Regions from separate parts of the Sphingomonas aerolata genome, predicted to be linked through region 1. Evidence: riboswitches for the same ligand, from Rfam matches in the RefSeq annotation. Region 1 holds a riboswitch; the other holds the start of a gene.

Evidence for each region. Region 1 has a riboswitch for thiamine pyrophosphate ahead of thiC (phosphomethylpyrimidine synthase ThiC). Riboswitches for the same ligand answer to the same signal wherever they lie in the genome.
Region 2: it holds a riboswitch for thiamine pyrophosphate, as region 1 does, so the genes downstream of both, NEF64_RS03715 (TonB-dependent receptor) here and thiC (phosphomethylpyrimidine synthase ThiC) in region 1, are expected to answer to the same signal.

Annotation. Positions count from the first base shown of each region.
Region 1 is NZ_CP098762.1:398,488-413,974, forward strand. Features, by position in the region: gene NEF64_RS01875 (phytoene desaturase) at 1-1,125, opposite strand, end outside; gene crtY (lycopene beta-cyclase CrtY) at 1,122-2,288, opposite strand; gene NEF64_RS01885 (GNAT family N-acetyltransferase) at 2,524-3,117, shown strand; gene NEF64_RS01890 (hypothetical protein) at 3,133-3,984, opposite strand; gene NEF64_RS19340 (sterol desaturase family protein) at 4,370-4,600, shown strand; gene NEF64_RS01900 (DUF2141 domain-containing protein) at 4,506-4,955, shown strand; gene NEF64_RS01905 (MipA/OmpV family protein) at 5,025-5,888, shown strand; TPP riboswitch at 5,977-6,084, shown strand; gene thiC (phosphomethylpyrimidine synthase ThiC) at 6,124-8,046, shown strand; gene NEF64_RS01915 (alkylphosphonate utilization protein) at 8,101-8,406, opposite strand; gene NEF64_RS19230 (hypothetical protein) at 8,432-8,557, opposite strand; gene NEF64_RS01920 (hypothetical protein) at 8,726-9,277, shown strand; gene NEF64_RS01925 (YbhB/YbcL family Raf kinase inhibitor-like protein) at 9,270-9,908, shown strand; gene NEF64_RS19235 (hypothetical protein) at 9,952-10,080, opposite strand; gene NEF64_RS01930 (GGDEF domain-containing protein) at 10,416-11,426, opposite strand; gene NEF64_RS01935 (peroxiredoxin) at 11,522-12,052, opposite strand; gene NEF64_RS01940 (inositol monophosphatase family protein) at 12,144-12,974, shown strand; gene NEF64_RS01945 (AsmA family protein) at 13,170-15,293, opposite strand.
Region 2 is NZ_CP098762.1:769,814-785,300, forward strand. Features, by position in the region: gene NEF64_RS03695 (glycoside hydrolase family 5 protein) at 1-674, opposite strand, end outside; gene NEF64_RS03700 (SLBB domain-containing protein) at 955-1,773, opposite strand; gene NEF64_RS03705 (outer membrane beta-barrel protein) at 1,784-3,028, opposite strand; gene NEF64_RS03710 (FadR/GntR family transcriptional regulator) at 3,236-3,958, opposite strand; TPP riboswitch at 4,123-4,211, shown strand; gene NEF64_RS03715 (TonB-dependent receptor) at 4,282-6,594, shown strand; gene NEF64_RS03720 (phosphotransferase enzyme family protein) at 6,609-7,760, shown strand; gene pnuC (nicotinamide riboside transporter PnuC) at 7,757-8,374, shown strand; gene NEF64_RS03730 (copper resistance protein B) at 8,305-9,483, opposite strand; gene NEF64_RS03735 (copper resistance system multicopper oxidase) at 9,480-11,273, opposite strand; gene NEF64_RS03740 (RNA polymerase sigma factor) at 11,354-11,959, opposite strand; gene NEF64_RS03745 (periplasmic heavy metal sensor) at 11,956-12,396, opposite strand; gene NEF64_RS03750 (hypothetical protein) at 12,393-12,671, opposite strand; gene NEF64_RS03755 (HNH endonuclease) at 12,771-13,682, opposite strand; gene NEF64_RS03760 (putative DNA modification/repair radical SAM protein) at 13,747-14,991, opposite strand; gene NEF64_RS03765 (hypothetical protein) at 15,053-15,238, opposite strand; gene NEF64_RS03770 (chromosome segregation SMC family protein) at 15,286-15,487, opposite strand, start outside.

The sequences.
Region 1 (15,487 bases):
CGGCGCGAGCGCGTAGAAGGTCGAATGCCCCTCCGGCGCCAGGCTGGGGTCGGTGACGGTCGGATGGTGCAGATAGAGCGAGAAATCTTCCGCCAGCACGCCGTGATCGTAAATGTCCGACAGCAGCCCCTTATAGCGCGGCCCGAACAGGATCATGTGGTGCGGAATGCCCGGCCACGTGCCCTTGATCCCGAAATGCACGACGAACAGCGACGGGCTGTACTTCTTGCGCTCGAGCGACGCCTTGGTCCGCTGTCCGCTGCGCGACGTCGCCAGCAGGTCGCGATAGGTGTGCATGATGTCGCTGTTCGCCGCCACCGCATCCGCCTGGCCCGACCAGCCGCTCGCCGTCGTGACCCCGGTCGCGCGGTCGCCCAGCGTCTCGATCGAGGTGACCGGGTCGTCGAGCCGCAGCACGCCGCCCAGTCGCTCGAACTGGGTCACCAGCGCCGCGACCAGCCGGTTGGTGCCGCCGCGGGCGAACCACACGCCGCCGTCGCGCTCCAGCTTGTGGATCAGGGCATAGATCGCGCTGGTCGTCATCGGATTGCCGCCGACCAGCAGCGTGTGGAACGAGAGCGCCTCGCGCAGCTTCTCGGACTTCACGAAGCTCGACACGATTGAATAGACCGAGCGCCAGGCCTGGTATTTCGCCAGTGCCGGCGCCGCCTTGATCATCGACCCGAAGTCGAGAAACGCGACATGGCCGAGCTTCTCATAGCCTTCGTGAAACACGCCGGCGGAATAGGCGAGGAACTTCTCATAGCCCGCCCAGTCGCCCGGGTGCAGCTTCTCGATCTCGGCGCGCATCTGCGTATCGTCGTTGGTATAATCGAAATTCGTCCCGTCCGCCCAGTTTAGCCGGTAGAAGGGCAGCACCGGGTCGAGCGTCACATCCGCGCTCATGTCGTGCCCGCTCAGCGCCCATAGTTCGCGCAGGCAGTCGGGATCGGTGATGACGGTCGGGCCCGCATCGAAGGTGAAGCCGTCGCGCTCCCAGTAATAACCACGCCCGCCCGGCTTGTCGCGGCTCTCGACGATGGTCGTCTGGACGCCTGCGGATTGCAGCCGGATCGCGAGCGCCAGCCCGCCAAACCCTGCGCCGATGACGATAGCTGTCTTCATGATCTCATACTGCCTGCGATGGCGCGGACGGCGCGCACGATGGGGACGGGGGGCTTGCCGGTCAGGATCCGCGCCTTGTCGGTCATGGTCGAACGTCCGGCATAGAAACGGCCTATCAGCGAAGGGGAGAGGCGATAGAAGCGCTCGAGGATCCGGTAGCGTTCCTCAGGCTCCGCCGCGCGGAACAGCATCGTGTCGAGCATCCGGTAGAAACCGCGGCTCTTCCACGTCGCCTGCGCCATTGCATAGGTCGCGTCGTGCAGCCGTGCGCCCGAGAAATCCCCCAGCGCCGCGATCATCGACGCGGTCCGCACCGCATCGGGCAGCGAATAGCCGGTGGTCGGGTGGAACATCCCCGCGCGCATCCCCGCCTTGGCGACGCGCGCGCCGGTCGAGCGCCAATAGGCCTCGAAATCGCCGCCCATCGCCACCGGCAGCACGCCCGATTCCTCGCGCTCGATCCGCTTCACCGACCAGCCGCGCTCGGCGACATAGGCGTCGATCCGGTCGCGCAGCACGGGCAGATCGAGATCAGGCGTGTCGCTGTAATAGGTGTCCTCGACGAACATCCGCCGCGCCTTGAACGGCAGGCAATAGACGAAACGATAGCCGTCGAGCTGTTCGACGCCCGCATCCATCACCATCGGCCGCGGCGCCTTGTGCATCGCGTCGAGCAGCAGTTCGCGTCCGAGAAATTTCTGCCACGCCAGATCGAGCAGCGTGAGGTCGCCCGGCCCGCGTGCGTCGATCACCCCGGTCGCTTCGATCCGGTCGCCGTCGCTCAGCACCACCGCGGTCGCGCTCGCGCCGCTGACCTTGCGGTCGAGCATCAGCGCGTGTGGCGGCAGGACGCGGCGTACCTCGCGGTCGAGCTGGACGCTCTCGATCGAATTGTAACGCGCGTCTATGGTCCGCGCATGCCCTGGAAAGCGCACGTCATAGCCCTGCCAGCCATGCACCACGAGCGGCGCGACGATCCAGCGGTCCGCCGCCGCCACGTCGCTGTCGAAGAACGACCAGAGGTGATTGCCGCCGACCGTCGGGGCGGCATCGACCAGCCGCACGTCGAGCGCCGGATGCTTCGCTTTGAGCGCCAGCGCGATCATCCCGCCGGCCAGGCCCGCGCCAACGATCGCGACGTCGCAGGAGATCGTCGATGCCATGGCTCCGACTAGCGCAAACCGGCGCCTGCGAAAACAGCCTTTCCCGCCCAATCGCGCGCGAAGACAACCTGCATTGCCGGCCCGGCGGCCTCTTCCGCCACCGGGGCGATCCCCCGCACGTCATCGCCTTCCGCGGCCACCACGTGACGGACGCGAAGGGACGGGGGACGTCAGGTCGGGCATGGCGCGCCGCCGCCATCTCCGCCACTATGTCCATGCCAGATCCGGAGCCGCCATGCCCCCCTCACACCCGACCGACGCTTCGCCCGCACCGCACGCCAGCGATCCCGGCCCCCGCCACCCCCAGGCTCCGATGCTGGCCACGGCGCGCCTGACGCTGAGCGGCCATGTCCCTGCCGATCTCGACGATTGCGCCGCGATGTGGGCCGACGCCCGCGTCTATGCGATGATCGGCGGCACGCCGCGCAGTCGCGAGGAGGTGTGGATCCGGTTGCTCCGCTCGATCGGGCAGTGGACCGCGTTCGGCTATGGTAGCTGGATCGTGCGCGAGACCGCGACCGGCCGGCTGATCGGCGAGATGGGTCTGATCGAAGCGCGGCGCGCGATCCTGCCGCCGATCGACGGTCCCGGTGCGGTCGGCCCCGAAATGGGCTGGACGCTGACCGGCGACGCGCAGGGACAGGGTTATGCGTCGGAGGCGATGGCGGCAGTCCTGGCCTGGGCCGACCCGCGCATCGCCGCCACGACCTGCATCATCGACCCCGGCAACGCGCCCTCGCTCCGCCTCGCCGAGCGCCTCGGCTACCGCCTGCGCATCGAGGGTCGTTATCGTGACGCGCCGATCCTGATCCTCGACCGACGCGCCTGACCGCGTTCGAGGCGGCTATTTCGGCTTGGCGTTGAGCGTCGCCATCCGTGCGACGACCTCCGGGCTCGTGCACGTGGCTTTGTCGAAGCTGGTCGATGGCGGCCGGCGCAGGCAGGTGAAGGCGACCTCTTGCTCCGGGATCATGTCGAGCGGTTCGACGCCAGCATCCTTGCGCGCGATGACGGCGCGCAATTTGGCAAGATAGGTATCCCACCCGCGCTTGTCGGTAACGAGCGTGAGCGATCGATCGGCCGTATCGATCAGCCTCGCTGCCTCGTCGAACCGACCCATCTGCCGGGCAGCGTTCGCGGCCCGTGCCTCCAGCCATAGCCGGTCCGCTACGGGCGTTGCAGGGCCCAATGCCCGAACGCCACGGATGAACAATGTCTGATATCGCTGGAACTGGCTATTTTGCGCGTCGGTGCTGATTTGGGACCTCGGATCGGGCGTCACCTGCCAGATGGCCGACAGCAAAAGTCCGAGACGCAGAACCTCCGGCCGGCCCAGCTTTCCGGCGAGCCAATAGGCCCGGTAATAGGTCGTCTCCGAGCCGATCAGCCGTTTATAATCGGCGGTGCCGATCAGCCGCGCGAGGTTTTCCGCGTCCTGGGTCGAGACCTTGTCGAAAACGACCAACTTGTTGCTCGGGCATTCAGGAAGCGGAAACGGAAAGGGCAAATAGCTGTACGGCTTGCCGTCGGGGCGCTCGCCATAGGTGCTGAACATCGCGGGCTGCCATGCCGAGAACGTCTCGCCGCCCACCGGGCAGGTCATTTCTGCAGGCCCACCGTGAAGCGGTGGCAATTGTCGCGGAGCGGCGGTCGGCACGGGCTGGGCCGATTGCAGCAGCATTGCGAGTAAAATCACTATTGTGGTCCCCGATTATGTCGTGCGGAGGATGCTATGAAAGTCGTGATCCGGCGACAACGACCTTCTGCGGGATGCGCGCGCGGTCATCTTCCCGATCGCGGTGTACGAGCGGCCATCACCCGGCACGCGCAGATGCTTGTGAGCGCGGCATGACGATCACGCTCGTCATCTCCTTGTCTGCGATTGACGTTTTACCGGGTGCGCCCGCCGACCGCGTGTGCTGCAAAGGCGTTCGCTCCAATCTAGGCGCTGCCGTTGCTGTGATAATTCCGCTACGGGTCGTCGCGATTCCGACCCTGGCGGTGCGCTCGGTTTGGCTCTGACGGTCATGACCGTTATGGAGGGGGCCAATCCGATGGGCCGGGAGGTTTTTCCCCGGTTCATGTGGAGGGGAGCATTGGGGACATGGCTGATCACGGCCAGCCACCATCAGCCACATCATGAACGATACAGGTGCAATTATGAGCTCACTTTCCGGTTCTGGGATCGGCTCTGCGGCACCGACCGGGAGCACGGCGATGCAGGCATATCGCATGCCAAGGCTGCCGCGCGTGCTGGCCGCGGCGGCGCTCTGGGCCGTTCTGGCGGCGGCGAGCCCGGTCACGCGGCTTGACGTTGAGGTCGACAATCTTCGCTCGGCCAAGGGGTTGATCCGTATCTGTCTGACCGCCGACCCCGACAATTTCCCCGCCTGTGTCGACGATGCCAAGGCGCTGACCCGGACCCTGCCCGCCGCGGTCCGGACGACGAGCTTTCCGGGCCTGCCGCAGCGCGGCTATGCGCTGGCGATCATCCATGACGAGAACAGCAACTCCAAGCTCGACACGATCGCGGGTATCCCGCGCGAGGGCTATGGCTTCTCGAACAACGCGGCGGTACGCTTCGGACCGCCGCGCTTTTCCGCGGCACGGTTCATGCTCGTCGGTGATGCCGAAATGCAACAGGTCAGGATGCGTTACATCTTCTGACGGATTGCAACGGACCGAATGGGGTTGCCCCGCGTTGCGCGGTGGAACCTTTTTGTCCGGAGCCCGTCCTTGCGCGCATTCTCACTCGTTCTGACTGCCGCAACCGCGGCAGTCGCCCTCGCCACGCCGGCACTTGCGCAGACGGATCCCAATCCGACCCCGCCAATCACCGATCCCGCCGACAACAACCGCATCACACTCGGTCTGGGTGTCGCGTCGCTTCCCGATTACGAGGGTGCGGACAGCAACAGCTTCACCCCCGGCGCGGTCGCGATCGGTACGGTCCGCGGGCATGATTTCTTCACGCGCGGTACGCAGCTCTATGTGAACCTGATCCCCAATACCGGGTCGGTCGGCATCAACTACGAAGTCGGCGTCATCGCCGCCGTCCGCACCGATCGCACGGGCCGGGTCGACAACCGGCAGGTCCGCGCGCTCGGCAAGATCGACACGGCCTATGAAGTCGGCGGCTTTGTCGGCATCGGCAAGACCGGCGTCATCACCAGCGATTACGACACGCTGACCGCGCGCGTCGCCTATATCCACGACGTGTCGGGCACGCACGACAGCTATGTCATCACCCCGCAGGTCAACTACACCACGCCGCTGTCGGTCCGCACCCTGGTCGCCTTCGGCCTATCGGCGGATTATGCGGGCAAGGGCTTTGGCCGGACCTATGCGGCGGTCACGCCGATCGGCACGATCAACAGCGGTCTGCGCACCTATGACATCAACGACAGCGGTTTCCGCCGCGTCAACGTCTCCGCCTTCGCGTTGCAGAGCCTGTCGGGCGATCTGCGCCGTGGGTTCGGCGTCGGCGCGGGCGTGCTCTACGGCCGCATGCTCGGCAAGTACAAGGACAGCCCGATCGTCGCGGACGTCGGCGATGCCGACCAGTGGCTCGGCGCGGTGGGCCTGACCTACACCTTCTGATCGCAACCCGCCGATCGACCCGAAACCCCGTGCGGCCCGACCGCGCGGGGTTTTTCGTTTGCGCCCCCGTCCGTTGCGCCTATGCTCGCCCTACCCCGGGGGAGCGCCGATCCGCGCTTGAGAGGAAGGCAGGAGCCTTCGACCCGCTGAACCTGATCCGGTTGATACCGGCGGAGGGAGGGAGCGGTCGCCACAGAACCGCATGCCTTGCTCCGAGACCTTTAGGAGCAAGCGCATGGCCGATTACGATCCCCGCATCCCGACCGCCGACATCGGCGTCACCACCGGCCCGATCCGCGGCTCGCGGAAGATCCATGTCGCGGTGCCCTCCAGCCCCGACGTCCGCGTCGCGATGCGCGAGATCGTGCTCGACCCCAGCTGTTCCGAGCCGCCCTTGCGCGTCTACGACACCAGCGGTCCGTACACCGACCCGCGCGCCACGATCGACATCAACGCCGGCCTGCCGCAACTCCGCCGCCAGTGGATCGAGGCGCGGGGCGATGTCGAAAGTTACGACGCGCGCGCGGTCCGGCCCGAGGATAATGGCCAGCTCGGCCCCGACCGCTCGGGCGGCGTGCCGCAATTCCCCGGCAGTATCGCACGCCCGTTGCGCGCCAGGGCCGGCGCCAATGTCAGCCAGATGCACTATGCCCGCCGCGGCATCATCACGCCCGAGATGGAATATGTCGCGACCCGCGAGAATCTCGGCCGCGCGATGCTGAAAGAGTATAAGCGCGACGGCGAGAGCTTCGGTGCGTCGATCCCCGACTTCGTCACCCCCGAATTCGTCCGCGACGAGGTCGCGCGCGGCCGCGCGATCATCCCCAACAACGTCAATCACCCCGAATCCGAGCCGATGGCGATCGGCCGCAACTTCCTGGTCAAGATCAACGCCAATATCGGCAATTCCGCGGTCGCGTCGAACGTCGCCGCCGAGGTCGACAAGCTTGTCTGGTCGATCCGCTGGGGCGCGGACACGGTGATGGACCTCAGCACCGGCCGCAACATCCACGACACGCGCGAATGGATCCTGCGCAACAGCCCCGTGCCGATCGGCACCGTGCCGATCTATCAGGCACTCGAGAAGGTCGGCGGCGTCGCCGAGGATCTGACCTGGGAAATCTTCCGCGACACGCTGATCGAACAGGCGGAGCAGGGCGTGGATTACTTCACGATCCACGCGGGCGTGCGCCTCGCCTATATCCCGATGACCGCCAAGCGCGTCACCGGCATCGTCTCGCGCGGTGGCTCGATCATGGCGAAATGGTGCCTCAGCCACCACAAGGAGAGCTTCCTCTACGAGCGCTTCGACGAGATCACCGAGATCATGAAGGCGTATGACATCGCCTATTCGCTCGGCGACGGGCTGCGCCCCGGCAGCATCGCCGACGCGAACGACGAGGCGCAGTTCAGCGAGCTCTACACGCTCGGCGAACTCACCCACCGCGCATGGAAGAGCGATGTCCAGGTGATGATCGAGGGCCCCGGCCATGTGCCGATGCACAAGATCAAGGAAAACATGGAAAAGCAGCTCGAGGTCTGCGGCGAGGCGCCCTTCTACACACTCGGGCCGCTCACCACCGACATCGCGCCGGGTTATGACCATATCACCAGCGGCATCGGCGCGGCGCAGATCGGCTGGTACGGCACCGCCATGCTTTGCTACGTGACGCCCAAGGAGCATCTCGGGCTCCCCGACCGCGACGACGTGAAGGTCGGCGTTGTCACCTACAAGCTCGCCGCGCATGCCGCCGATCTGGCGAAGGGGCATCCCGCCGCGCAGGTGCGCGACGACGCGTTGAGCCGCGCGCGCTTCGAATTCCGCTGGCGCGATCAGTTCAACCTGAGCCTCGACCCCGATACGGCCGAGCAGTATCACGACCAGACGCTCCCCGCAGAAGGCGCCAAGACCGCGCATTTCTGCTCGATGTGCGGTCCCAAATTCTGCTCGATGAAGATCACGCAGGAGGTGAGGGACTTCGCCGCGAAACAGAATGGCCCCGCCGACACGTTCCTCGCAGCCGATGTCGATCAGACCGACGCCAACCGCGCGATCTTCGCCAAGGGCGCGCATGCCGACGCGGAAAAGGGCATGGCGGAAATGAGCGAGAGGTTCCGCGAGAAGGGCAGCGAGATCTACCTCCCCGCGGACGTCTGATCCGCCACACCCCGAACTCCTCCCCCGGCAGGGGGAGGATCAGGGGCGCATCCGTTACCGCTTGCGCACGAACTCCGCGCGCAGCACCAGTCCCTTGATCCCCTCGTAACGGCAGTCGATCTCCTGCGCGTCGCCGGTCAGGCGGATCGCCTTGATCAGCGTGCCGCGCTTGAGCGTCTGGCCCGCGCCCTTGACGGTCAGGTCCTTGATCAGCGTCACCTGGTCGCCGTCCGCTAGCACGTTGCCGACCGAGTCGCGGACCACGACCGCGTCGTCGTCCGCCGCGCGGGTCGTGGATGCGGCGTCGGCGGCGACCCATTCGCCGCTGGCCTCGTCATAGACGTAATCGTCGTCCGCCATCGTCATCGTCCTATTTCGTGCCGGATCACTTGAGCGTCGTCATCTCGACGGGCTTGCCCTTGGTCGTGGGGTTCGACGCGTTCGCCTTGGGCTCCTTCTCGGCCTTGGGCTTGCGGACTTCCTTGTTCGATTTCTTCTGGCTCTTGGCCATGATGCTGCCCTTCCGGCGGGGCGGAGCGCCCCGGGACGGCGACGATACACGCTTGCACTCGCGCATACCCGTAGATTCGGATCGCCAGATCGCCCCGGCAGTGCGGGCATCGCGGGCAACCTCGGCCCGATCGGCGCGTTGGGATGAAAAGAGCATGAGGGGGCTGCGATGCATATCGGATCCGGGGCTGCGCCGATCACCCTGTCGCTGCGTGCGGGGATGGCAATGCTTGCCATGGCCGTGTCAGGCTGCAGTGCGGGCGACGATTCCCAGCAGACCGCTGCGGTTACGAATTTCACACCGCCTGCCACGCGGACGCCGATCCCCGTGGCGGGGCAGGCACAGACCACGCCGCTCACCGCCTATGTCGGCAAATATCCGCATGACGCGGTCGATGGCGTCGATTTCTTCGATCGCACCGAGGTGGCCGGCGGGTTGCTCGCGGTGGTCGACGATGCCCGGCTGCGGTCGCTGATCCGCGGGCGTTCGGGGCCGCAGACGCCGATCTTCCAACGGGGCCGGCGCATCGCCTCCTGGGGCTGCGAAGCGCATAATTGCGGCGATCACAACTGGATGGTCGCGATCGATCCGGCGGGTGGCACGGCGCAGGCCTGTTATCACGATGCCGGTACGATGCGGGACCAGAGCCGCTGGTATGCCGATGGCGCACCGGTCCTGCGCCCCGGCGCCTGTCCTTCGGAGGGTGGAAACGATGCTTGAACACATGCCTGCCTGGCTCGGCCACGCACTTAAAGGATTGCGCGCCGGTGCGGACGCGCTGGTGATCGCCCGGTCCGGTCTCGGGTCGGGCGCACAGGCCGGCACGGGGTTCGCGACGCTCGACCTGACCAGCCCCGCCTTTGCGCATGAGGGGCGGTTGCCGCCGCGGTTCACCGCCGATGGTGACGGGGTGTCGCCGCCGCTGCTCTGGAGCACGCCGCCTGCGGGCACCGCCGCGCTCGCGCTGATCGTCGAGGATGCGGATGCGCCGACTCCGCAGCCGCTGGTCCACGCGATCGTCTGGCATATCGCTGCCGATCGGGTGCGACTGGCCGAAGGTGCGATCACGGCCGACGGCGCAGGGACGCCCGATGGCGATGTCGGGCGCAATTCCTATCTGCGCGAAGGCTGGCTGCCGCCCGATCCGCCGACCGGGCATGGCGAACATCGCTACGCCTTCCAGCTTTTCGCGCTCGATGCGGCGCTGGGCGATCCAGGCGTATCACCGGGCCGCACCGCGCTGGTCGAGGCGATGTCGGGACATGTGCTCGCGGCGGGGTTGCTGATCGGGACCTATTCGCGCGAGGAGGCCGCGCCCGTCGGCCCCGCTTCATCGGCCATGCCGGCCTGACCGCGACCCGCGCGTGGCGGGCAGGGATCCGCCGCGCTGCCGGTCAGGCGAACGCTGCGGCGTGGGTCGCGATCAGCAGGACGGTGGTCGAGAAGGCGACGATGCCGACGAGCAGGCTGCTGTCCCGCAGGCGGTCGGGCCGCGATTGGGCGCGATGGAGATGACGAAGCATGATGCAGTCTCCGCAGTCCGGCCGGATCACGCGATCGGGATGATCGGCGTCGCGGCGCTGATCGCGATGCCGGCGAAGACCAACGCGCCGGCGAACGAGAGGAGGATGCGCTTGGCGGATTCGAAATGGATCGAGGACATGGTGGCTTCCCTTCGGTGATGGCGGCGTCCGGACCATCCGGCTGCCGATATCCCCTGCTTTGCACACCCCGTGCCAGTTCCGTATCCAGCTGAATCAGCGAGATTTTTCGCAGCAGCCCCGCAGCAGTTGGGATTTTGCGCCACACTAATCCGGTGAACGGCGCCAAGGATCGGTGCCGCGGACCGCCGCGCGGATCAGGCGGCGCAGATCCGGTCGCGCCCGTCGCCCTTGGCGGTGTAGAGGAGCCGGTCGGCGCGGGCGAACGCGCTCTCGGCGGCTTCGTCCGCGTGGATCGCGGTGACGCCTGCCGAAAAGGTGATCTGGCCGAGCGGCGAATCGGTCTCACGATTGCGGAAGCGTTTGGCGGCGACGATCGCGCGGACCGAATCGAGCAGGCGCGCGGCGTCGCTCAGGCTGACGCCGCACAACAGCACTGCAAACTCCTCGCCGCCGTGCCGCACGACGAGATGCCCCTCGCACCCCGCCGCGATCATCTGGCCGATCGCGGTCAGCACCCGGTCGCCGACGCCGTGGCCGAACGCGTCATTGACTCGCTTGAACCGGTCGACGTCGCATACCGCCAGGCAATAGGGGCCCTTGTCCGCGTCACGTGCGCCGAACGCCTCGTCGAACGCGCGCCGATTGGGCAGGCCGGTCAGCGTGTCGCGCCGTGCGCTGTCGCGCGCCTCGATCAGCTTGGCCCGCAGGACGTCGGTCTCGTGCTTCGCCTTGGCCAACCGCACCTCGGACTCACGGATCCGGCCGATCATCGCGGTGGTGATCCGCGTGATCTCGTCGATCTCGGCTAGTCCCGGCGAGGTCGTGATCGCTGCCGCGCTTTCCGCCAGGTCATGGCCGAAGCCGCGGGTCTCGGCGTGGATGCTGTGCATGATCGTCGCGAATCCGTCGACATACTCCTGCGTCTCGGCAACCAGCCGGTCCGCCTGCCCTTCGCGTTGCGCGGGATCGCACGGGTCGTCGGGATCGACCACCGCAGAGGGCTCGGTGACCTGTCCGCCAAGCGCCTCGATATCCCTGCGCAGCAGCCGGACGCCGCCCTCGGTCAATTGCGCAACCTGCGCCGCGAGCGGGCCGTCCGGCGCCGACAGCACGGCATGCGCGAACGCATAATGCGACGGATCCGGACGCAACCGGTGCTTACGGAGGAATCGGCCGATCTGGTCGAACAGGTCCTCCGTGCTCACCTGTTGTGCGCCGTGCGCGTCCCGCATGTCATTTGCCCCCGTTTCGCCCCCGGAATAGAACGATAAAGGTTAGCAACGCGTGACGATTTGCAAGCCTATCGGCGGTTAAGCGTCTCGACTGCGGCCAGCGTCGAACTGACATGCTCAGCCGGGTTCATGTCGTCGTGAACAAAGGCGACCCGGCCGTCGCGGCCAATCACGTAACTGGTGCGCTTCGTGACGTCGCGTCCCATCACTTGCTTGCCGAGCGCGACGTCATAGCCCGCGACGACCTTCGGCCCTGCACTGGCGACCGCGAACTTGCCCGCGCATTTCTCCGCCGAGAATTTGCTCAGCGTCTCGACGTTGTCCGCCGACATGCCGATCACCGTCGCGCCGGCCTTCTTGAACGCGGGGACCGCCTCGGCAAAGGCATGCGCCTCGGCATTGCAGCCACCGGTATAGGCCGCGGGGAAGAAGTAGAGCACGACGGGGCCCTTCTTCAGCTGTTCGGCGAGGTGGACCGTGAACACCTTGCCGGCGATCGCGCCGCGCGTGGTGAAGTCGGGTGCCTTCGCACCGGGCGCGAGCGCCGCGACTGCGGGGGTGGCGAGGAGGAGGGCGGCAAGGGTCGGGACGAGGCGCATGGGGCTATACTCCGGTATGATCGCAATGACGTACGCCCGCTCGCGGCATCCGTCCATTGCCCGCGCCGTACAGGCTCGATAGGCAGGGCACATGCCAGTGACCCAAGCCGATATCGACCTCGCGCACCGCCTCGCGGATGCCGCGGGCCAGGTCATCCGACCCTATTTCCGCCATGAGCATGGCGTCGAGATCAAGGAGGACCAGTCCCCCGTCACCCGCGCCGACCGCGAGGCCGAATCGGCGATGCGCCGGCTGCTCGACGCCGAACGCTCGGGCGACGGCATCGTCGGCGAGGAATTTGGCGAGAAGACCGGTGTCACCAACCGCAAATGGGTGCTCGACCCGATCGACGGCACGCGCAGCTTCACCGTCGGCCGCGCGATCTTTGGCACGCTGATCGCGCTGGTCGAGGATGGCTGGCCGGTGCTCGGGATCATCGACCAGCCGGTCCAGCGCGAACGCTGGGTCGGCGTCGCGGGGCGTCCGACGACGTTGAACGGCGTGCCGGTGCGCACCCGGGTCTGCCGCGAGCTTGCGGGATCGACGATCGCGACGACCAGCCCGCATCTGTTCGACGAGGCTGACGTCCCGCATTACCTAGCGCTCGTCGCGGCTATCTCGGGCGGCAATCCGCGCCAGGGGCCGGTCTATGGCGGCGACTGCTATAATTACGGCCTGCTCGCGAGCGGGCATCTCGACGTCGTCTGCGAATCGGGTCTCCAGCTCTACGATTTCGCTGCGCTGGTCCCGGTCGTCGAAGGCGCCGGCGGGATGATGTGCGACTGGAACGGCGACCCGCTGACCGCGGACAGCGAAGGTCATGTGCTCGCGATCGGCGATCCGGCGCGGCTGGACGACGTGCTCGAGGCGATGCACCGGATCGCGGGTGATGCGCATGATCATGGCGGTCACGACCACTGAGACCGTCTTGGCGGCCGACGGGCGTCACGCCTCGCACCTAGTCCCATATCCGTCATCCCGGCGAAAGCCGGGACCCATGGATACGGCACGGTCGCTTACTGCGCTGGCCGAAACCATGGGCCCCGGCGTTCGCCGGGGTGACGGGATGGATGTGGTGGGTAAGCATGGGCGCGGAGCGCGGCGGCCGCCGCCGCTTTAGAAGATCCCGAGAAACTTCTTCTTCTGCCCCTTCTTCTCCGCCTCGGACGCCTTGCCGTCCTCGCCCTTGGCGGTCGTCCCGCGGCCGACATCGTCGCGCGTCTCGCCCTTGGTCGTCCGCTGCGCCTTGGCGGTCGCGCCGGCCAGCACCGGGCCGCACGCGGTGGCCTTCGCATCGCCGACATCCACGAACGCAAGCACACCCGCGACCGGCGTCGCCACCAGCGCGAGGCCCAGCCCGGTGCCGACGCGGGCGAGCAGGTCCTTCGACACCACGCTCATCTTCGGTGCCGCGAACACCCCGCCGAACCCGACCGGCGACTGGCCCGCAAACAGGCTGAACTTCTTCGAATCGGCGCGGAAGGCGAGGTCGACCGCCTCGTTGCGGAAGCTGAACCCGCCGCGCCCGACGATCACGTTCTTTCTCGTGTCGATCAGGATCGGGTCCGCTGCCGCCACACCGCCGCGCACGGTGAAGCCGATCAGGCCGCAATTGACCTGGACCGGCTCGTCGAGCTTGCCCTGGAACATGCGCTGCGCGAACGTGCCGATGTCGAGCTCGGCGAGCTGGACGTTGCGCACCGACAGGGCGCCCGACGGCATCACGAACGCGATCCGGCCGCGTGACGACGCCAGCGAATCATGGATCGAATCGCCGCGCCCGTCGAGCTTGATCCGCCCCTTGATCGTGCCGGTCGTCCCCGCCTCGGCAAGCCCATAGCCCTTGAGCAACCGCCCCATCGGCGTCGGCGCGAGGCGAATGTCGTAGGACACCGCGCTCGGCCGCGACCGCGTGTCGAAGACCGCGTCAGAGGCGACATTGCCGCGCGCCATCGCAAACGTCAGCGGCGACAGCGCCAGCCGCCCGCGCTCGAGGTCGAGCGTCAGGTCGACGTTCGAGATCGGGATGTTCTTCGACCGCACCACGCCGATCGTCCATTTCAGGTCGGCATCGAAGATCTGCATCGTCTCGACCGGGAAATTCCCATCGGGCAACAGGCGTTGCGCGCCCGCACCGGTCGCGGCGGCGGCCGCCACCGCGCCGCGGCTCTCGACGATGTCGGGATTGTAGCCGATGAACGGCGCGGCATCGACGATATCGAGGCTCTTGGTCGCCAGCACCGAATCGAGATGGATGCGTTCGCCATTGGTGATCGTCAGCTTGCCCGCCAGATCGGTCTTACCCGCCACGCCGGTGATCCGCGTGAAATGATATTCCTCGCCCTGTTTCACGAGCTGTCCGCGCAGCCGATAGGTGCGTGTGTTCGGGATCGCGACGTCGATCACGCCGAGCAGGGTCGACAGGTTGGCACCGCGCGCGGTCACTGCGAGCGGCACGTTCTCGACGTCCGCGATGCTCGGCAGCGTGCCGGCGACGTCGATAACGTTGCCCGCCGCGCGCATCCGCGCGACCAGCTTGTTCTGTCCCCGATTGGCGGTCGCGTCGGGCGACAGCAGCTGCGCGGTCACCGTGAACGGCGTCTCGCGCAGCTGGCCGGTGCCCTTGAGGCCGACCGCGCGGCCGATCGTCGCATCGACCGAGCGGATGTCGGCGACGTCGAGATTGGCGAGCACGCGCATTCGCGGGTCGAGATAGCGCACGCTCGTCCCCGTCACCGTCGCCACGTCGATCCGCGGGAATTCGAGCGGCTCGCCGCCCTTCTTGTCGCTGAACGTCCAGCTATTGGCGGTATGCGCGGCATTCCATTCGAGATCGACCGCGCCGTTGACCAGATCGAGCCAGTAGAGCCGCCGCTTGCCGAAGATCAGCGACAGCGGCGCGATCCGCGTGTCGAGCTTGTCCGCCTGGAAGAGGTTGGGCCGGCTCGCCCAGTCGGGGTTGGAGAGCGTGAAGCGCTCGGCATAGAATTTGATTCGGAACGGCGCGAAATAGAGCTGGAAATCGCCGCCGACGGTCACCGTCCTGTTGGTCATCGACCCGACGATCCGCTCGAACGGATGCTTCAGGAAGCGACCCTTGGTGATGTAGAGTACCAGCCAGATCGCGGCGATCACCGCGACGATCCCGATCAGAATGTTGCGCAGGATCCGCCGTTTGCGCCTCTTCTGCGCCGCGGCGGGCGGGGGGGCGTCGATCGGCTGCGTCGGGCTGGCGTCCATGATAAGCCTATCGCATGGCGGGCGCAGCGGTTCCACTATGGTCGGATGCCGCATTAATGCGGGAATGCGGCTTGAGATTCCGGACCGATGCGGGTATCGGCCCCGCTTCCTCGAAGGGATGCGCGTTCGACGAATCGCCCGGCCAGTGTGGGCTGCCGCGGCGATTTCAGCGTTTCCCTTCGTAACCGAAAGGA
Region 2 (15,487 bases), 370 kb from region 1:
TGAGCACCCGACCAGTTCGTTCCCGGGACGAGCACCAGATTGCGCGCGCCCGTCGCGCGGATCGCCTGTAACGACGCCTCCGCAATCGGTCGCCACGCCGTGGCGGAGAGGCCATTGGGTTCGTTCATCACGCCGAACGCGATGCGCTGATCCCCGGCATAATGGCGGGCGAGGCGGGTCCAGAGGTCGGCGAGCATGGCGCCGCGCGGGTCGATCTGGTCGAGCCGTTGTCCCCGGTATTTGGCGTAATTGTGCACGTCGAGGATGATCAGGCCGAACCCGCCGAGCCCCGCGATCGATTCGTCGAGCCGTGCGAGTTCCGCGGCGTCGATCGGGGCATTGGGCCGCGGTTGCAGCCGTTCCCAGAGAACGGGCACGCGGATCGCGTTCATGCCCGCGGCGACGAAGGGCGCGGTCTCCTGTGGCTTGGGGTAGAAATAGTCGAAGCCGTAGCGCCCGGGAATGCGCTTGGAGGCAAAGCCGCCCGTCGCGATGTTGACGCCGGTATAGCGCGGATGCGCAGGCTTGCGCGGCCCAGTCGCGGAGGGGGCATCGGCGGCGGGATCGAGCGTGATCGGCAGACCGGTTCGCGCGGGCGCAATCATGACCGCAACGCCAGCCGTCGCGACCAGCGCAGCGCCCCCCAGCGCGATGAACAGGCCGTTATGTCGCATCGGCACGCCCATCACCCAAGCCGGTGACCCGTGCAAGCGTCACTCGACCAACGCCGGGGGAATCGCGACGGCTGGCCCGGGTAGCGGGGTGCGCCGGCGCCGGCGGCGACGGACGTGGCGGGGCAGTAGGGCATGAAAAAAGGCGCCCCATTGCCGGCGCGCCCTCTTCTCAGGCCGTGGCCGCAGACGTCAGGCTGTTGCGAAACGGACCTGGCGACGACGAACGCGCAGGGCACCGCATGAAACGAGACATCCCGGCCACCGGAATCCGATCACTGATTCAGAGCCATTTTTCATTGATGAAGACCGAGTCCTCGGCCTTCAGTTCGCCGTCGAGATCGACCTTCTTCAACTTCTCACCATCGCGGAAGATCGTGACGTTCCGCGTCGATCCGGCAAGCGTCGGACCACCGGCGCGGGCAAGCGCCTGGCGAACCGTCATCCCGGTCTTCAAGGGGAAGGATCCGGGCGAATTCACCTGACCGTAGATATAGACCACAGGCGCGACCGGAACGAAGAGCGTGTCCTTCGCCTCGAGCAGCGTCGCCGCGCTCCATTCGCCGCTGAGGTCCGAAAGGAGGATGCGGTGTTCGACCGGGTCGCCGTCGCGCTTCAGGATTGCAAAGTCCGCGCTTGTTCCACGCGTGCCGCCCGCGCGGGCGAGCGTCATGCCGACGGTCAGCTGCAGATCGAGCGGATAGATGCCGGGAGTTCCGACCTCGCCGAACACGGTTACCGAACTGCTGACGAACTGCGTGACCTCGACATTGACGACGGGCTTGACGAAATAGCCGCCGCTTCGCAGCCGGGCGGCGATGTCCGCGGCCAGTTCCCGCGCGGTCTGGTTGCGCACCTGGACCGCGCCGAGGAACGGCAGGGTGATCGTGCCGTCGTTTTTGACGCGCGTCTTGACCACCTGACCCGGACCCTGGCCGAAAATCGTCACCTCGACCTCGTCATTGGGGGCCAGCCGATACCCGTCGTTGGGCACGGCACCGGTCGACGCAGGCGTGGGGGGCGCGGTTGGTACCTGCGCCCCGGCGGCCGCAGCGGCCATGAGCAACGGCAGAACAAGCGAATGCGCCATGCGGATCTTCATCATCATCCCCTTAGAAACGGGCCGTGACACCCGCCGATGCGGATGTGGCCGTATAATCGTAAATCGCATTGTCGGCCGTGCGGCGCTGGTGAGCGACGTTCAGGCTGAGCCGTAGCGACCGGTGAAAATCGAATGCATAGCTTCCGCCGACGACGTTCAGCCTGTCCTTGCCGCGTGGTGGCTGAAGCGTGAGCGCCAGATCCTCGCCGCGCGGGTCGCGTCGCGCGCGCTGGGCGAACAGCGTGGCGGTGCTACGCGCCGAGAGCAGATAGGACACGTTGAGGTTGTAGCTGTCGGCGATGATATAGGTCGCGCCAAACGAGCTCTGATTCTGCACCGCACGGCGGCCGGAGCCGACGATCGTGAACCGGGGCACCGGGCGTATCGTCACCTGCGCGTCGAACGACGGGCCGCTGAAGGACGGCACGGCCGCGCGCTTGGGGTCGGCATGCGTGATGCCGCCGCCAAGCCGGAAGCTGACGCGCGGCGCGACCGAACGTTCGAAGATCAGCTGGACGTCGGTGATCATCGTCGAATCGTCGATTCCGGTCAGATCCTCGATACCCGGGCGCGCGATCTTGGCAACCGAGCCAATGAGCTGCAGCGTACCGAGGCTGGGCCGCCCATAGCCGATCCCCGCGCGCAGCGCGGACTGGTTCGTGTCCAGAACCTTGCGGCTGCTGTTGGTGAGCGACACGCGGTTGACGCCCACCGCGGGAAAGAAGCCCGCCGCGGCGCGGCAACTCGCGCCGACGTCATAGACCTGGCGCAGGAAGCTCTCGGTCACCACGGTGTTGGTGTCACCGAGATCGAACTGCGCGCGTTCGAGCGCCGCGCTGCCGGTCACGCTGCAGGGCGCGCCGACCGGGGTCGTCACGCTCGAGGTCAGGTTGATCCGCTCGCGATCGAGGCCGCTGAACCGGGTGTTGAAATCATAGCCGACCGTGCCGCCGGCGGTGACGCGGGTGCGTCCGAAGATGCGATTCAGGTCGACGGCCAGCGCCGGCGAAACGCGGATATTGTCGCGCGGCCCGCTCCCGCGCGCGTCGTTGAGACGCAGCACGTTGCTGTCATAGACGCTGGTGATCACCGGCACGACACGAAACCGGTCGACATTGCCCGCGACGGGCACGCTGACGGGTGTGTTGACGTTGACCGTCTGTGCCTGCGCACCGCTCACCAAACCGCCGGTCATGGCCGCCGCGAGCGCGACCTTGCCGATCCGTGCAGTTCGCTCGTCTCGAGCCCTTCGCATTGTTTCCCGTCATGTTTTCAATTGCTACCCGCATGATGCGCGGTCGCATTTCGTCCTTCGAGCTATTCCGGCGCTTGTCAAATCTCGACTCGCGGCACCGGGCCCAAGGGCACCGCGTCTCGATAAGTGAAAAGCGCGATCAGGTCGAGTGACGGCGTCACACGGTGCTGTCCCTTGATCGTACACCGGGTCGCGACGATTCGGGTGTCAGGCCTCGGCGATCAGGCTGAGCACGTCGCCGATCAGGCGTCGCATCGCGTCGCGCGCACCATCGGCATCGCGCGCGGCGATCGCGACGGCGACCGCGGCATGGTCGGCGATGTTCGCGCTGCGCCCCTTGATACGGTTGGTGAAGCGGATCGAGGTGCGAAGCGCGGTTTCGACCACCGACTGGAACTGTGCGTAGAAGGGGTTGCGCGACGCGCGCAGGACGGCGACGTGGAACGCGATGTCCGCGTCGAGTGGATCGTCATAGCTGCGCTCAGCCGCGGCCATCCGCGCCAGCCCCGCCTCGATCGCGACCATGTCCTGTTCGGTGTGGTACAGCGCCGCGAGCGCCGCCGCTTCGGGTTCGATCCCGATCCGCAGCTGGTTGAACTGCTGGAGCAGCTCGACCGAGAATTTGCGGTCCAGCAGCCAGCGCAGCACATCGGTGTCGAACAGGTTCCAGCTGCTCGCTGGCTGGACGATCGTGCCCTGTCGCGGGCGCGCGCTAACCAGTCCCTTGGCGGTCAGCATCTTGACCGCCTCGCGGGTCACCGATCGGCTGACGCCATGCGCCACCGCGATCTCCGCCTCGGTCGGGAAGGGCCGATCCGTATATTGGCCGGTCACGATGGCCTTGCCGAGCAGGTCGAGCATGCCATGCGTAAGGTTCCGTCCCAGATCCCGATTCTCCAGGGCAACGACGTCGGTCAGCACACGCTCCATAAAGCCTGTGTGGCGCAAACCGGTCCGGCTGTCACCCACTGCAAGCGTCTGGGTGGCGTGGATTGTCATATAATTCTGCCGCGCGTGTGCCGGGAAGGCGCTGCGGAAGGGCGAACGGGCAATAACGCTATCCCCGGAAGACCGAACCCCCTAGACGGCGCGCTCCCCGGGGGGCCGCTGACGCGCGGCTGAGAGGTGGGCTGCAGACCATGACCCGCTGAACCTGATCCGGTTGATACCGGCGTAGGGAGGGCTGGCGGCGCGTCCGTCGTCCCTCCGTGTGGAGTGGACGCAAGACCGTGATGATCCTTCGATTTGACCTGATGACGGGCCGGCCGCCCCGTGTTGCATGTACTGCGCTGGCAGTGGCACTTGCTGCTGTGGTGGCCTTCGCCCCCGCCAGCGCGCAGACGCAGGCGGATTCGCGGGACGGCGCCGACCCGGTCGATATCCGCGTGGTCGGCCTTCTCGATCCCGAGGGGCTGCTCCCCGACCAGACGGTGCCCAAGTCCGAGAGCGCGATCGCCGCGGCGTTCATCACCAAGCAGGCGCCGACGCTCAACGCGTTCCAGCTGGTCAACCTCCTGCCCGGCGCGACCGTCGCGTCGAGTGATCCTTACGGTCTGTCGACCAGTTCGAGCCTGACGTTGCGCGGGCTGGGGCAGGACGAGATCGGCGTGACGATGGAGGGCGCGCCGCAGAACGACATTGGCTATTATTACGCCTATCCCTCGCAGTTCGCCGATACCGAGAATCTCCAGCGGATCGCGCTGGCGCAGGGCGCGGTCGATATCGCGTCGCCGACGCTGGGCGGTGCGGGCGGGTCGCTGTCGCTCTGGCTCGACGATCCGAGTGCGGCGCCGCGCGGGCTCGTCGACCTGTCGATCGGATCCTATGCGGCGCGGCGCGGCTTCGTCCGGCTCGATAGCGGACGGATCGGCCAGACGGGGCTGCGGGCCTTCGTCTCTTATTCGAACACGCGCGCGAACAACTGGCGCGGTGCCGGCCATGACACGCGCCAACATGTCGATGCCAAGCTGCTCGGCGAATGGGGCAACGGCAACCGCGCGAGCCTGGCGCTGTCGTTCAACGACGCGAACTCGTCGACCTATCGCAGCCCGACGCTCGCCGAATGGCGCGCGCAGGGACGCGATTTCAACTTCGATGCGCGGTACAGCGCGGGCAACACCAATTACTGGCGGCTGTACCGCGCGCCGTTCCGCAACCTCTATGCGTCGGCGCCGGTGCATCTGGCGCTGGGCGCAGGGGTAACGCTCGACAGCACCAGCTATCTGCAGTTCGGCTACGGCAATTCGCCCTATGGGACGCAGCTCGGCACGACCGGCAATTTCCTCGGCATCGAGCCGCTCGCCGATCCGATCGCGCTGCCGGGTGCGGTCGACGGGGTCGCGACGGTGCTGGGCAATTATACCGGCGACCAGCGCCGCGTGGGCACGGTCAACACGCTGACAATCGAGCGCGGCATCCACCGGCTGACCGCGGGGCTGTGGTTCGATCACGGCACCGACCGCGTCGTCCAGTCCTACACCGCGGTCGGCGCCGACGGCGCACCGGCCGATCGCTGGGGGTATCGCGCAAAGGCGATCCGGACCGCGGACGGCCGGTTGCTCGCCTATGAGAACCAGCGGACCGTGACGGTGACCAAGGCGGCGTTCCTGGCCGACCATGTCACGCTGACCCCGCGTCTTGCGGTCGATATCGGGTTCAAGGGCGTCAACGTGCTGCGCAGCGGGCGCAACTACCTGCCCGGGCCGCAGGACCGCGTCCGCCTCGACAGCTTCGCCGCGCTGCCGCGGGCGGCGGTGCATTACGAGATCGACGACCGGCAGCAGCTGTTCGCCAACATCACGACGAACTTCCGCACGCCGAACGAGTTCACGCTCTACGACAGCTATGCGGGCGGTGCGCTGGTCAGCGCGGGGACGACCGCGCTGAAGAACGAATATGCGGTCTCGCAGGAGCTGGGCTATCGCTATATCGGTACAGCGCTGTCCGCATCGGTGACGGGGTTCCATTATGATTTCCGCAACCGCCAGTTGGCGACGGTCATCAACAATGGCGGCGCGCTGGTCAATTCGACGCTGAATGTCGGGGGGCAGAGTTCCTACGGGATCGATGCGGAGATCGACTATCGCCCGGCGCGCGGTGTCAGCGTCTATGTCTCGGGCGAATATCTGCGCGCGCGGATCAGCGACGACCTGCCGGTCGGCGACGATTATCTGCCGACCCGCGGCCGGCATGCGGTCTCCAGCCCGACCGTCCAGGTCGGTGGCGGCGGGACCTATGACGACGGACGGCTGTTCGGCAGTGTCGCGGTGAAATATGTCGGCCGGCAATATGCGACCTTCGTCAATGACGAGAGCATCAAGGGCTATGCGACGCTCGACCTGTCGGTCGGCGTGCATCTGGCGTCGATGCTCGACGGCAAGCGGACCGACCTGCGGCTGAACGCGATCAACGTGACCGATCCGCGCGTGCTGGCGGGGGTGCAGTCGGTCTCGACCAATGCGCGCGACGTGATCGGGCGCGGGGGGACGCTGATCGCGGGATCTGCGCCGACCTATTATGTCGGGAGTGGTGCGGCCGTCATGGCGACCATCTCGCGCGGCCTGTGACCGATGCCGGCGCGATGAGCGGCGCGGGCTCGCCGGCGGCGCATCTGGTCCACGGGATGGGCACCGACATGGCCGCGCCGAGCTGGCCGGCGATCACCGCCGAGGAAGCCGCGACCGTGGCCGCGCAGTTTCCGGCCGCCGGTCCGCTCGAGCGCGTGCACTGGCATTCGCCGCGGCCCTTCTCCGCGGCGGCGCTGATCGAGACCGGGCAGGGGATGTTCCTGCTCAAGCGGCATCACCGCCGGATGCGGACGCCCGATCAGCTTGGCGCGGAGCACCGGTTCATCGCGCATCTGCGGACGCGCATTACGGTGCCCGAGGTCATGACGCTCGCCCCCAGCGACAACGGCGCGCTGGCCCGTGGCGACTGGACCTATGAACTGCATCGCAAGGCCCCCGGCGTCGACCTGTATCGCGACCGGCCGTCCTGGACGCCGTTCCTGTCGCTCGCGCAGGCGCGTGCGGCGGGCGTTGCGCTGGCCCGGCTGCACCGCGCGTCGCAGGGGTTCGACGCGCCCGCGCGACCGCCGCAACCGCTGGTCGCCAGCTTCACCATCCTGCCCGATCCCGATCCGATCGCGGCGGCGGAACGCTATGTCGCGGCACGGCCGGCGCTCGCCGCGTTCCTTGCCCCGCGGCCGTGGCGGCGCGAGATCGCGTCGCTGTTCAGCGCGCTCGGCGACGGGTTGCAGCCGCGGCTCGCCGCGCAGCCGCCTTTGTGGACGCATAATGACTGGCATCCCTCCAACCTGCTCTGGGAGGCGGAGGACGTGCGGACCGTCTTCGATTTTGGGCTGGCGGACCGGACCTGCGCGCTGCACGACGTGGCGATCGCGATCGAACGCAGCGGTGTTGCCTGGCTGGCGCTCGGGCAGGGCGCAGACGCCGCGATCGGCCAGCCCGAGGCGGCGTGTGCGCTGCTGGCGGGCTATGGGGCGACGACCGCGTTTGGTGCGGAGGATCGGGCGACGCTCGTCCGGCTGCTGCCGCTGGTACATCTCGAATTCGCCCTGTCGGAGGTCGCGTATTTCGCGGGGGTGCTCGGCGACATGAGCGCGGCGGCGCTGGCCTGGGACGGCTATCTGATCGGCCATGCAGCTTGGTTCCTGTCCGAACCGGGGCAGGACTTCCTCCGCCGGATCGCCGATGCGGAGAGCGGCGCGTGACGATGCTCGAGATCGCCGCGGTCGCCGTCAGTTTCCTCGGCATCTGGCTGACCGCGGTGCGGCGGCTGTGGTGCTGGCCGGTCAATTTGCTGGCCTGTGCGCTGTACTTCAAGCTGTTCCTCGACGTGCGGCTCTATGCGGACATGATGCTGCAGGCGGTGTTCGCGGGCGCGCTGGTCTATGGGTGGCGCAACTGGGCGCGCGGGCGGCAGGATGCGGGCGATGTCGCCGTCCTACCGCTACGGCCGATCCACGCGCTGGCGGGGCTTTGCGCCGGTGCGGGTGCCGCGATGGCGATCGGCTTTTTTATGAGCCGCTATACCGACGCGGCGCTGCCCTGGATCGATGCGACGCTGAGCAGCTTCAGCCTCGTCGCGCAATATTGGACCGCGCGGCGGCACAGTGCGAGCTGGCTGCTGTGGATCGTCGTCGACATCGTCTATGTCGGGATGTTCGTCGTGAAGGGCCTGATGCTGACCGCGGGGCTCTATGCGGCGATGATCCTGCTCGCGCTGCTGGGCTATCGACAGTGGCAGGCGGCGCGTCAGAACCAGGCGCGCACACCGAGCGCGAGCGAGACCCCGCCGGTCGTATCGCCATCGCTGCGCGCATAACGCGCGGTGGCACCATAGCGCCGTTCCCAGGACAGTCCGACATAGGGCGCGAATTCGCGGCGGATCTCGTAGCGCAGTCGCAGGCCCAGTTCGGCGGTGGATAGCCCCGCGCCGATCCGGCTGCCAGGCATGTCCTGCGCGGCGAGGTTCAGCTCGACACGCGGCTGGAGGATCGCGCGCTGGGTGATGCGCTGGTCGTACCAGGCCTCCGCACGCGCCAGCACGTCGCCCTTGTCGGACAGGAACAGCGTGCCCTCGACGTCGAACCAATAGGGCGCCAGACCCTCGACCCCGAGCGCGGCATAGGTCCGTTTGGCGCCTGCGCCAAGATCCTGGCGGATGCCGGCCTGCAGGTTCCAGTACGGATCGAGCGCGCGCGAATAGAGCGCCTGTACTTCGGCGGCCTCGACCCGGTCGCCGAAACCGCCTTCGCCCTCGGTCTTGACGACAAGGCGGTGGATGTCGCCGCCGAACCAGCCCGCGCCGTCCCAGCGATAGCCGTCGCGACCGTTGCGCACCTGCACCTCGGCGAGGTTGAAGAGGATCTGGCTGAAGCGCATGCCGCCATGCTCGTCGCGCATCATCCGATTGGCCTTCGTCATCGTCGCGGAATCGTAGAAGCGCGCCGCCGCCAGCGTGGTCGGCGGCGCGGGGGGCGGTGCGGTGCCGGCGGGCTGGTCGGTGCCCGTCGGCGCGGCGGGACCGTCAGACGCGGCCGGGGTGCAATGGCCCATCGCGGCGTGTTCGGGCGGGCAGGCGGCGGCGGCCGTCGCCTTGGCTGGGGGTGGTGGGGCCGCGTCATTGGCGGCGGGTTTGCAATGGCCCATTGCGGCATGCTCGGCCGTGCAGGCGGCGGTCGGGGACATGTCCATCGCCGGCATTGTCGATGCGGCGGGCTTCGCAGCGCGCGCCCGCGCCGGCGTCGCCTTGCGTGCCGCGGGTTTTGCCGGGGCGGTCTGTTTAGGTGCCGGCCTTTTTGGTGCGGGCTTTTTGGGCGCGGGTTTGGCGGGCATCGCCATGCCGGGCATCTTCATCCCGTGCATCTCGTGCATCTGCGCCGCGGCGGGCGCGGCCGTAACGGTCGCTAGGAAGAGAGCGAGCGTCTTCATGCCGCTGCTCCCGCTTCGCTATCAGGGCGGACGGTGACAACCTGCATCATGCCCGCATGCATGTGGTAGAGCATGTGGCAATGGAACGCCCAGTCGCCGACCGCATCGGCGGTGAGGTCGAAGGTCGCGGTGCCGCCGGGGGCGACGTTGATCGTGTGCTTGCGCGGCGAATGATCGCCGTGGCCGGTCACCAGCTCGAAGAAATGGCCGTGCAGGTGGATCGGGTGCGCCATCATCGTGTCGTTGACCAAGGTGACGCGGACGCGTTCGCCCTGGCGGAACGGGATCGGCGCCTTCACCTCGTTCAGCTTCACGCCGTCGAACGCCCACATATAGCGTTCCATGTTGCCGGTCAGGTGGATCTGCAGCTGTCGCGTTGGCGCGCGCAGGTCGGGATTGCGCTCGAGCGCGACGAGATCGCGGTATACCAGCACCGTGTGGCCGGTGTCGCTAAGGCCCTGCGGCGGCTCGCCGGTGCGATCCATTGGCATCGGCGCGACGGTCTGTACGGTCGGCGTCCTCGGCAGGCCCGGCGCGTTGGCAAAGTCGCGCATGCTGTGGCTCATGGCCGGCATCGGCTCTTCGCCGGCGGGAGTCGGCGCGGGCTTGTCCATGCCCGGCATCGCGCCGTGGTCCATCCCCGCCGTGCCGCCCATCGCGCCATGATCCATCGCGGCCATGTCGCCCATGCCCATGTCCTTCATGGTCGCGAGCGGGCGTCTGCGCAGCGCAGGAACCGCGGCGACCATCCCGACGCGCGGCGCGAGCGTCGCGCGCGCCATGCCCGACCGGTCCCAGGCTTCGGCGACCAGCGTGTGGGCGACGGGCGCGGCGGGTTCGACGATCACGTCATAGGTTTCGGCGACTGCGATCTGGAACTCGTCGACCGTGACCGGACGCACGTTCTGGCCATCGGCCTGCACGACGGTCATCTTCAGCCCCGGAATACGGACGTTGAAATTGGTCATCGCCGAGGCGTTGATGATGCGCAGGCGGACGCGCTCGCCGGGCGTGAACAGCGCGGTCCAGTTGTCCGCGGGGCCATGCCCGTTGACGAGATAGGTATAGGTCGCGCCCGTGACGTCGGACACGTCGGTCGGGTCCATCCGCATCCCGCCCCACATCCGCCGTTCGCCCGCCGGCTGGTCCCGGCCCGCGAGCAGGCCGCCGAGCGTCTGCTTCTGATAGTTGAAATAGCCGCCCTGGAGCTTCAGCTTGCGGAAGATGGCATGCGGGTGAAGCGGGCTGTGATCCGACAGGACGATCACATGTTCGCGGTCCGACACGATCGGATCGGGACCTTCGGGGTCGATCACGATCGGGCCGTAATGCCCCATCTGCTCCTGCAGCCCCGAATGGCTGTGATACCAATAGGTCCCCGCCTGCACGACGGGGAAGTCGTAGGTGAAGGTCGATCGCGCCGGGATGCCGGGAAAGCTGATCCCGGGCACGCCGTCCATCTGGAACGGTACGAGCAGCCCGTGCCAGTGGATCGACGTCTCCTCGTCGAGGCTGTTGGTCACCGACAGCCGGACCTGCTGCCCCTGTTTCAGCCGGATCAGCGGCGCGGGGCTGGTGCCGTTGATGCCGATCGCGTGGCTGCGCGTGCCGTCGATCGTCCGCGTCAGATGCGCCACGGTCAGCGCGATATCGGTGCCGGACAGGATCGGCAGCGGGGTCGCGATCCCCGTGGACACGGGCTGGGCCCAGGCGGGCAGCCAGGGCAGCGCAAGCGCGCCGCCGCCAAGCGTGGCGTCGCGGAGGAATTGGCGGCGGGTCGGTCGGGTCATGCGGATCCTCGGGCCGGGAGCGGCCACGTCTGTCAGGTCATACGCCGCCGATCGGCTTGCCCCTCATGACGTTAGACAAATCAGGCCGCGCCGGCGAGCGCGGCGCGCGCGCGGCGGATCCGGGTCTCGACCGCCTTAACGCTGATCCCCAGCGCCTGCGCGGCCTCTGCCTGGCTGAGCTCGTGGATCGTGCACAGCAGCAGCGGCTCGCGCAGCGGGGCGGGGAGCCGCGCGATATCGGCCATCGTGCGGGCGAGGTCGTCGCGACCGATCGCGTTCGTCTCCGTATCCGCCGCCCCGTCCGCGACCCGCTCGCCCGCCTCGATCGGCAACACGCGGGCGAGCATATGGCGGACACGGCGGCGACGGTGCCAGTCGCGGCATTTGTTGATCGCGATCCGCGCGAGCCACGCGCGCAGCGACCGGTCGCGGTCATAGCGGGACAGCGCGGCGTGCGCCGCAACGAAGCTGTCCTGCAACAAATCGAGCGCCTCGTCGGGATCGCCGATCTGCGCGAGGATCAGGCGGTAGAGCGGCTGTTTGTGCCGCCGCATCAGCGCCGCAAACGCCGCCTGCCGGTCCGCCGCCGGTCCGGCGAGATGCGCGGTGACCAGCGCGGCGTCGTCATAGGCATCGAGATCGATGCTCGTGCGGCGCGCGGTCCTGTCGGGGCGGGGCGGGATCAATGCGCGGGGGTCAGCGCCTGCACGACGACCCGGTCGAACGCCGCGGTCTGGTCGGCGCGCATCAAGCCGCGCATCGCAAAGACGTGCGCGAGCGTCGCCTTTTGCAGCGCGCCCATCGTCCGGTGCGACCGGTCGACCGCGGCGGCGACCGCGGGGCCATTGGCATGTTCGCGCTCGATCGCGGCGGCGAGACGGACATTGTCGGCGCGCAGCTCCGCTTCCAGGGCCGCGCGGCGGACCGCGAACTCGGCCTCGAGCCGGTCGAGCGCTGCCTCCTGCGGGGCGTCGAGCACCACGTCGCGGTGGAGCAGCGTGTGGAGTTCGGTGCCGTGCGCTGCGCCCGGCGCCCGGATCCAGCCGCCGATAAACACACCGGCGATCGCCGCGAGGAAGGCAAGGACGATCGTCGGTGCCGCACGCCGGACCACGGACGTCACTGCCCGAGCAGCAAGGTCGAGGGGGCAAGCGCGCCGTCGATTCCGATCGGGATCGACGCCTGCGCCGGCGCACCATGGCCGATCGGTGCCGCCCCGCCGATCAAGCCCAGCACCAGCGCGGTACCGACCGACCACCGCCCGACCAGGAGGCTGGTGTGCCGACTGCGCGCATTCTCCGCGATGCTCTCGAACACCGACGCCTCGACGCCATCGAGCGCGCGCGGCACCGGCATCGCCGCCAGCCGGGTCAGTCCTTCATCGACAGGATCCTGCATCGTCCGCTCCCTCTGCATCCAGACATACGCACCGCCGCGCGCGATCCCGCATGATTTTTGCCCACTGGCGAGAATGGGCTTGCCGCCGCGATGCCGACGCTACTGCTTGAAGCAGTGCGCGCGGTGCCATTGCAGGAAATGCGGGTGCGGCCGATCGGCGGCGCGGGCCGGCGCGGTGGCATAGCCGCTCGCGTTGACGACCCCGCGGATCGTGTCGGGATCATTGGCCTGGCGCGATACGAGGATGGCGAGATCATCGGCGAGCGACAACAGCCCGCGGTCGAACATCCAGTGCGCGGTGCCCGACAGCGCGAGCCCGTTGCTGACGATATCGGGGCCGTTCGCCTCGACCGGGCGGATATGCGCCGCCTCGACCTCGGCACGGCCGCCGCCGTTGATAAGCTTCAGCCCTGTGATCGCGCAACGTTCGTCATAGGCGCGCAGGACGGTGCGGCGGAATATCCGGTCGCGGACTATCCGGGACGTGAGGCTGGCGATGCGCGGACGCTCGCCCTCGATCAGGAACGGGCTGCGCTCCTCGTGCCAATGGCCATCGTCTATTGTGTCGGCCACGGCATCGCCGGTGCGCGGCAGCAGCGGGGCATCGTCGTCGAGGCCGAGCGTGACGATCCGGTTGAAGTCGGCGGCGGAGATCGGGCGCACGGCGGACTGGGCGCGGCCGGATATCCGCCCCTGATCGTTCAGGACGCCCCGTTCGACCGGACCGTTAACGCCGGCAAAGGGCACGGGGGTCGCGAAGTCGAGATAGGAGCCGGGTTCGATGAGCGCGCGATACATCGCCGGCGTCGACGGATCGGGGATGATCCGTTCGACCTTGGCAACCGCGAAATAGCCGCGCGTGGCGACGACCTTGCGAGGTTCGTAATAGAGGATCCAGTCGCCGATACTGGGCTGCGCACGGCTCAGATACTGGGCTGGGAACTGGTATTGTTCGGCCGGGCTATCCTTGTAGATCGAGTCCGAGCGATAAATGAAAACGCCAAAGGCCATGGCCTGACCTTAGCGCATCGCCCCCGATCCACCAGCCGTCACCGTATGTGCCCCGACCGGGGTCTCAGGCGAACATTTCCATCTGGCGCGGTTTCGGCGCAACGATCGGGCGGAGTTCGGCGCGGTCGGACAGTGCGACGGGGCGCCAGTCCTCAGCGATGATGAACGGGCGAATCTTGGCGACCGACACGGTCAGCCGCGCGACATCGGCGAGGTGGAGGCGGCGCCAGCGGCGGCTGGTCAGGATGCCGTTGACCGCCTTCACGCCGAGCCCGGGGACGCGGAGCAGCATCTCGCGCGGCGCACGGTTGACGTCGACCGGGAAGCTGCCGCGGAACTTCAGCGCCCAGGCGAGCTTCGGATCGATGTCGAGCGGCAGCATGCCGGTCGCGTCGTCCGCCGCGGCGACGACCTCGTGCGGCTGGAATTCGTAGAAGCGCATCAGCCAGTCGGACTGATAGAGCCGGTGTTCGCGCATCAGCGGCGGGCGCTGCAGCGGCAAAACGGCGCTGGCGTCGGGGATCGGGCTGAACGCCGAATAATAGACGCGGCGAAGACCGAACCGGTCGTACAGCGTCGAGGCCTTGCGGACGATGTCGCCATCGGTCGCAGCATCGGCGCCGACGATCATCTGCGTCGACTGGCCTGCGGGGGCGAAACGCGGCGCGGACTTGTATTTGGCCTTGGCGTCCTTGCCGTCGACGATCGAGGCCTTGACCTCACGCATTGCGGTCTCGATCCGGACGCCGTCCTTTTCTGGGGCGAGCCGCTTGAGCCCGCCTGCGGTCGGCAGCTCGACGTTGATCGACAGGCGATCGGCATAGAGTCCCGCCTGGTGGACGAGCTCGGGGTCCGCATCGGGGATCGTCTTGAGGTGGATATAGCCGCGGAAATGATGATCCTCGCGCAAGCTGCGCGCGACCTCGACCATCTGCTCCATCGTGTAGTTGGACGAGGCGATGATCCCCGAGGAGAGGAACAGCCCCTCGATATAGTTGCGCTTGTAGAAGGCGATCGTCAGGTCGACGACCTCCTTGGCGGTGAAGCGCGCGCGGCGGACGTTCGAGCTCTTGCGGTTGATGCAGTAATGGCAGTCGAAGATGCAACTGTTGGTCAACAGGATCTTGAGCAGCGAGATGCAGCGGCCATCGGGCGCATAGGCATGGCAGATGCCCATGCCCTCGGTCGAGCCGAGCCCCTTGCCGTCCTTCGAATTGCGCTTGGCAGTGCCCGACGACGCACAGGATGCGTCGTACTTTGCGGCATCGGCCAGGATCTCGAGTTTCTCACGGGTGTCGAGCTGGGCCATGCGTTCATCTTACGTTCCGCGCATGGGCCTGTCGATTGATGCGGATCAACTGTCCGGGGAATTATCCAAACAGGCCAGCGACGTAGCGGATGATGTCGACGAAGCTGCCAAGGCTGATCGGGAGGAGCATCAGCGCGAGCGCATAGACGAGCAGCATGCGGCTGAGCGCCTTCTCATGGCGGAAGGCGGGTTTGCGCGGCGGAAGATCCTCCTTGCGCGGCCAGATCGTCGAGTCGTCGAGGAACATCCGACCATTATAGCGCGATTGCTCGCGTTTCGCAGCGGGTGACGCCTTTATGCAGCGACAAGGATGGTGGCGGCCTGAAGATCGACCGAGACGAGGCGACTGACCCCGGGTTCGATCATCGTCACGCCGAACAGCCGGTGCATGCGGCTCATCGTGACCGCATTGTGCGTGACGACGAGGTAGCGCGTGGCGGTGTCGCGCGCCATCCGGTCGAGCAGGTCGCAGAAGCGGTCGATATTGGCGTCGTCG